Regions from separate parts of the Paenibacillus borealis genome, predicted to be linked through region 2. Evidence: predicted binding sites of a transcription regulator. Region 2 holds the regulator's gene; the other holds the start of a gene.
The links. The regulator NrdR, encoded in region 2, represses ribonucleotide reductase genes. The targets are predictions, from matches to a motif close to AACACNATATATNGTGTT.
Positions count from the first base shown of each region.

Region 1: nrdI (class Ib ribonucleoside-diphosphate reductase assembly flavoprotein NrdI) is a predicted target of NrdR. The motif match lies at 1,964-1,981, and genes of this name have one in related genera.

Region 1 is NZ_CP009285.1:6,291,605-6,295,018, reverse strand. It holds gene nrdE (class 1b ribonucleoside-diphosphate reductase subunit alpha) at 1-1,529, opposite strand, end outside; gene nrdI (class Ib ribonucleoside-diphosphate reductase assembly flavoprotein NrdI) at 1,516-1,875, opposite strand; gene PBOR_RS26675 (IS110 family RNA-guided transposase) at 2,477-3,414, opposite strand, start outside.
Region 2 is NZ_CP009285.1:2,725,759-2,729,172, forward strand. It holds gene coaE (dephospho-CoA kinase) at 1-257, shown strand, start outside; gene PBOR_RS11295 (lytic transglycosylase domain-containing protein) at 257-820, shown strand; gene PBOR_RS11300 (alpha/beta-type small acid-soluble spore protein) at 920-1,138, opposite strand; gene nrdR (transcriptional regulator NrdR) at 1,303-1,779, shown strand; tRNA gene PBOR_RS11310 (tRNA-Ala) at 2,026-2,101, shown strand; tRNA gene PBOR_RS11315 (tRNA-Lys) at 2,108-2,180, shown strand; gene PBOR_RS11320 (GNAT family N-acetyltransferase) at 2,237-2,785, shown strand; gene PBOR_RS11330 (IS3 family transposase) at 3,412-3,414, opposite strand, start outside.

The DNA.
Region 1 (3,414 bases), 3.6 Mb from region 2:
CCATGGAAGGTCTCGCCAGTCTCCGCTGCGATCTGCATACTCTTTTCGATCGAATGGAAGTTCATCGTCATGAAGAAGGTCCGGGCGAAATCGCGGGCCTGCTCACTCTCATAAGCAATCTTGTTCTTGGCAAAATAACCGTGCAGATTCATCACACCCAGGCCGACGGAGTGCATCTCTTTGTTCGCTTTAGCCACACCCGGAGCATTGGAGACCGTAGTCATATCGCTGACTGCAGTCAGTGCGAGCATGCCTTCATGAACGGATTCACGAATCTTGCCATGCTCCATCACATTCACAATGTTGAGGGAAGCCAGGTTGCAGCTGATATCACGGCGGATCGCATCCTGCTCTCCGTAGTTGTTAATCTCTGACGTCTCCTGCAGCTGGAAAATCTCGGTGCACAGGTTCGACATTTTGATCTGACCCACATTACGCAAGGCGTGGGCGTTATTGGCATTGCTCTTGTTCATAATATATGGATAGCCCGATTCGAGCTGGATCATGGCGATTTTGGTCAGCATGTCGCGTGCGCTCATGGCAACCTTCTTCTTCACGCGCGAATCAGCGAGCAGGGTATCATACATCATGTCCAGATCCATGTCATCCAGATGCGTTCCATATGCCTGATAGACAGTATAAGGAGCGAATACATGCAGCGGCTGATTATCCTGCGCCAGCTTGTAGAAGCGGTTAGGCACGATCAGGCCTATAGACAACGTCTTCAGGCGTGTTCTTTCATCGGCATTAATCTTCTTGCTGTCCAGGAATTCCAGTACGTCCCAGCCAAAAATATTATAGTAAGCCGCACCCGAACCCTTGCGCTGGCCCATCTGGTCTGCGTAGGAGAAGCCGTCTTCCATCAGCTTCAGGACAGGCATGATGCCTTTGGCCGCATCCTCGACGCCCTTGATGGTCTCGCCGCGCGAGCGCAGCTTGGACAGATTGACCGCCACACCGCCGCCGATCTTGGACAGCTGCATGCAGGTGTTCAGCACATAGTTAATCGAGTTGAGCGAGTCATCCATCTCCAGCAGGAAGCAGGAAACCATCTCACCGCGGCGGCTCTTGCCCGCATTGAGGAAGGTCGGCGTAGCCGGCTGCAGGCGCTGCTCCATCATCGAGCGGGTCAGCGTGCGGGCAGTCTCCACGTTGCCGCGTCCCAGATGCAGGGCCACTACAGCTACGCGGTCCGGGTAATGCTCAAGGTATTGCTTACGGTCATTGCTTTTGACGGCATAGTCTGTGTAGAACTTGGAAGCCGCCATATAGGAAGGGAACTGGAAGTTATATTCGTGGGCAATCCGGTAGATATCCTCCATCTCAGCTGCGGAATAACGGTCATACAGGTCCTCGTAGTAATCATTGGCGATCATGTAATCGATCTTCGCTTTGGTAGTTGTGAAGGTCAGGCTGCGCCGCTCCACATCCCGTATGAACTCGGCTACTGCCTCCTGGTCTTTATCCAGCTGGAAAAAGCCGCTTTCGTCTCTCTTCATCAACATGTTGTTCAGTTCAATATGCCGCAACCCGGCTCACCTCCTGTTTTATGCGTTCTACGTCCCCGAATGTTCCTGACAGCTCGAACTTGCCGACCACCGGTACGTTGTAACGCTGTGCAATTAAATCTGCGCTATGCGCGTAAAACTCACCCCAGTTTTTGTTGCCGCTCGCGGCGATGCCTTTGAGCCTGGAATGGTTCTTCTCTAAGAAAGAAGAGACCTTCTCTGGAATCTGCCCAAATCCGGTGGTGTATGTAACAAGCACGTAAGGCTCGTCGATCGTCATATGCTCTTCGATTTGAACAGCAGGCAGCTTCAGCTTATTGATGAACCGTTTGACGTTGCCCGTCTTGGAATCGTAAGCAATCAACATGGTCCCTAACCTCCTATAACATATAGCTATTTCTACTTGACAAATGATGATGGGCAATTTCACTAGATTTATTGGCTTTTCTCTTATATACACTATATTTAGTAACGTTTAATCATTTTACTACCATATATTGAAAAGTCAATAGAGGGGCAGGTCCTTCTAACCCCCTGATTTGCCCATGAAAAAGGGAGAAAACCACGCCCCGCCTGCATTCTATTCTCTTATAATTTATTAGTATTTTTTTTAAGCTTTTTTGTGCGCCGGTGTCCGGCGAGAATTGAGTCCGTATACACCGGGAAGCTGCCCACTGCAGCCATCGACTCTATGCCTCCAATCCGTACCCGAACAAGTGCGCAGACCAATCCCCCAAGCGATAAGCCGCTTGGGGGATTGGTGGTGTGAGGGATTTCTAGCACAGATGTTGGCTAATGGAGTTCAGGCCGGGCTGATTCCGGTTCTATTGCACTTTTATACGAAAATAAACGTAGGCTTTAGTAGGCATTAGCTTAGTACGTGTTTTAAAAGTAACTCTTTCGGGATAAACTTACTCTTAAAGGCGCAAAAAGTCCCCCTACCCCAATTATTGAGCGATTTTTAAAAATCAGCTCGTTTCGGGGGACGTCACTTGAACCGTTAAGCCTAACTTTTCGATTTGTTTCAAGTAATAAGCTAACGCCTTTTCCTTGGACGTGCTCTCCGGCACGTCTTTTTCTTCGTATCCAGATCTGTTTTTCATTAAACTGTAAATAATCTTTACCAGTAAATGTGCCGTGGCTACACACGCTTTTTTGTCTCCACGCCGCTTTCGAACCCGCCTAAAGTGCTGACCGATACGATTGGAGGATTTCTCATTGGCCCATGCCGCCTGGGTTAACGCGCGTTTCAAAAACTTGTTTCCCGGCAGACATTTCGTTTTAGATTTCCTTCCTGCACTTTCCTTGTTTCCCGGGCTGACGCCTGCCCAAGACGTCAATTGTTCCTCCGTTTCGAAACGCTTATGAACCTCCGGACCGAGTTCAGCAAAAATAGCCGCAGCCGTATTGCGTTCAATCCCAGGGATCGAATCGAGCCACTCCAGTTCTTCGGCATATGGGGCTAGCTTGCATTCAATCCGGGCTTCCACTTGCTCGATTTGCTTCTCCAGATACAACAGATGATCCCAGTGAAGCCGCATCATCTCCCGATGATGACGACGCACACGCCCATTCAATGCTTCCATGAGTTCAGGGACTTTTTTCTTTAGTTTTGTCTTCACGAGCCCGCGAAGCTGCTCTTCGTCCAGCACCTCGCCATCCATTAATTGCTCTAGCAACAAGCGGCCCGATACGCCAAAGACATCCGTGATGAAACTGGACAATTTAATATTTCCATCCTGCAGCAGTTTATGAATCCGATTCTTTTCGGCCGTGATCGCTTGGACCATTTTCACCCGGTACCGGGTCCAGTCCCGCAGATCCCGCAACTGCTCGGGCAGGACCACACTGGCTTGAACCAATCCGCACCGGTGGAGTTTCGCAATCCAAAAGGCATCGTTCATAT
Region 2 (3,414 bases):
TTCCGCTGCTCTACGAATCACAGCTGGACAATTTATTCGATCAGATCATTGTGGTCTATGTGCCACGCAGGGTCCAATTGGCCCGGCTCATGGCGCGCAACGGAATGAAGCTGGAACAAGCCGAGAACCGGCTGAAATCGCAGATGGACATTGAACTGAAGCGCAGGAAAGCCGACTATGTAATTGACAACAGCGGTGATCCCGGATCTACGGAGCGGCAGGTTGCCGGCCTGTGGGACAGGCTGGGCCTCTCATGATGAAGTGGCTGCGCAAAAAAAGAGTACTCCTGCTGCTATTTATCGGCTTCACAGCGATTCTGTTCCTGGGCACCAATTGGATGTCGTGGTTTTATCCGATACATTATAAAGATGAGATCCGCAAACACAGCCTTACTTATCAGATGGATCCGTTCCTTGTGGCTTCAATCATCCGGGTGGAGACCAATTTCAAGACCGGCCGCGAATCTAAAAAGGGTGCACTCGGACTGATGCAGCTGATGCCGGATACCGCCAAGTGGGCGCTGGAAAAGGCCAAGCTTCCCGATGTATCGCTCGAGCGGCTAAAAGAAGAGCCTTCTTCCAATATCGAACTGGGCACCTGGTATTTGTCTACGCTTTCGCGGCAGTTTGACGGCAACCGCACAGCGGTCATAGCCGCTTATAATGCCGGACCCGGCAAAGTACAGAGCTGGCTGGATGAAGGCAAGTGGGACGGAACAGAAGCGGCTGTGAAGGATATTCCGTTCGGAGAGACCCGCCATTATGTACAGCGTGTCATTTATTATTATGACCAATACACGGAGCTCTACAGTGAATTCTGAGGCTCTGTCTTAAATATTGCGCTTGTGCTGAAATAAAAAGAAGCATCAAACGGCCCGGAGGCCGTTCAATACTTCTTTAGGCAAGCTTATGGAGACAGGTTATTTGTATTGACCTGCCAATTGCTGTTCAGCCAGGGTTACAAGACGTTTAGTGATGTAACCACCGATCGAACCGTTTTCGTAAGAAGTTTTATTGCCTTGGTATCCATCTGGGGAGAGGGTGATACCTAGTTCTTGGGCAACTTCAAATTTCAGTTGTTCCAAGGCACCGCGTGAATTTGGAGCTACCAGGTTATTGGAGCTGTTGTTTTGGCTCATTGCTGTTCACCTCCTATCGGTTGGTAACTGTATTATGTGCCGGACTTGCCATATTCATAACAACAAATAAACGGTGATTTCTGGAAATTAACATAAGCCCCGTTCTGCCTGGTTTATCAGGAGCGGGGCACACCCATTCTTACTAAGAGGAAGTGATGAAGCTTATGAAATGCCCTTACTGCGATCACACCAATACCAAAGTGCTTGACTCACGTCCAGCCAATGAGAATAAGTCCATCCGCCGCAGGCGCGAATGCGAACTGTGCAGCCGCCGCTTCACCACCTTCGAAATGATTGAAGAGACTCCGCTGATCGTCATCAAGAAAGACGGCAGCCGGGAAGAGTTCAGCCGTGACAAAATCCTCCGTGGCCTCATCCGCGCCTGTGAGAAGCGTCCCGTATCTGTAGAGCGCCTGGAGGTCATCGTATCCGAGGTCGAGAAAAGCCTGCGCGGCATCGCCCTGGCCGAGATCGAGAGCCGCCAGATCGGCGAGCTGGTCATGGAACAGCTCTACCCTGTAGACGAGGTGGCCTATGTCCGCTTCGCGTCCGTGTACCGCCAGTTCAAGGACATTAACATGTTCATGAAGGAATTGAAGGGACTGCTCTCTAAGGGTACTGATGAGCTGGACGGGCTGTAGGAGGCTTGTGAAGAGGTAATGTGCCGATCTTGGCATAGAGGGGCTAGCCTTGATATGGTGAGGCTGGCCTCTGTGTGAAGCGCCTGCACACAGGAAATTAATTAATTTTATAAAAGTGTTGACACTGATGCCGAATTTCTGTATTATATAGAAGTCGCCTACGAAACACACGAACTTGAAAGTGACTTGAGCGGACCGCTCAAAATGGATTTCAGAATACATAATGGGATTCGAAATCAAGCGTATGGGGAATTAGCTCAGCTGGGAGAGCGCATCGCTGGCAGCGATGAGGTCAGGGGTTCGAGCCCCCTATTCTCCACCATACTACGGACTCTTAGCTCAGTTGGTAGAGCAGTAGACTCTTAATCTATTTGTCCAGGGTTCGAGCCCCTGAGAGTCCATCACAGAAGAAACGGCAGAGATGCCGTTTTTTTGCTGTCTAGAGAGGATTATTGCCATGATCATTATTAATCAGGAATACCAATTCAAGGGTTTAACCTACACGATCCGCTCAGCAGTTAAGGCAGATGCGAAGTCTCTGTCCGAGGTAAGGCTTCAGGTTGACGGGGAGACCGAGCATATGGACCGGGTGCCGGGAGAGGCTTTTATTGATGAAGCCGGATTTGAAGAAATTATCGGGAGGGACATGAGCCATCCGCGGAATATATGTCTGGTTGCGGAAGCGGACGGCAGAATCATTGGTTATTCCCGGTGTGAAGGACATGATCTGCAGCGGTTTAAGCACAAGGTGGAATTTGGGGTAGGAGTCTTGCAACAATATTGGGGATTCGGAGTAGGGAAACATCTTCTGCAAGCGTCCATCGCCTGGGCTGACACAAACGGCATCACCAAGATGATTCTAAGCGGCGTTCTGGAAACCAATGAGAAGGCGATCCAGTTGTACCAGAGCCTTGGTTTTGAAGTTGAAGGGATACTGAAGAAGGACCGTATCCTGTCAGACGGCAAATATTACAGTACATATATGATGGCGAGATATACAGATTAGGCCTGGGAGTAGAAAGGCTTGATTGTCCCCAAGAACGGCAGAGCTGCTGTTCTTTTTTATTGTATAGGAAATTACGATATTCGTCAGTTGTGGATAAGCTTCTCTGGAAATTGGAGCAGGTCCGTCTGAAGGACGAATGTGTTCTTATATCCGGAATTCCACAGAATCCCCGGAAGTCGGAGGCTTGGAAAAACAAAGGCCGCCAAAAGTGGGCGACAGACAGGAATGAGGGGCAAAAGTGCCCCTGAATCCGCCAAAAGTGGGCGGCAGGCGGGAATGAGGGGCAAAAGTGCCCCTGAATCAGCTGAAAGTGGGCGACAGACAGGAATGAGGGGCAAAAGTGCCCCTGAATCCGCCAAAAGTGGGCGGTAGGCAGGAATGAGGGGCAAAAGTGCCCCTGAATCAGCTGAAAGTGGGCGGCAGACAGGAATGAGGGGCAAAAGTGCCTCTGAATCCGCTGAAAGTGGGCGGCAGGCAGGAATGAGGGGCAAAAGTGCCCCTGAATCCGCCAAAAGTGGGCGGCAGGCGGGAATGAGGGGCAAAAGTGCCCCTGAATCCGCCAAAAGTGGGCGGCAGACAGGAATGAGGGGTAAAAGTGGACTTCTGTCAAGAAAGTAGACGTGGAACTA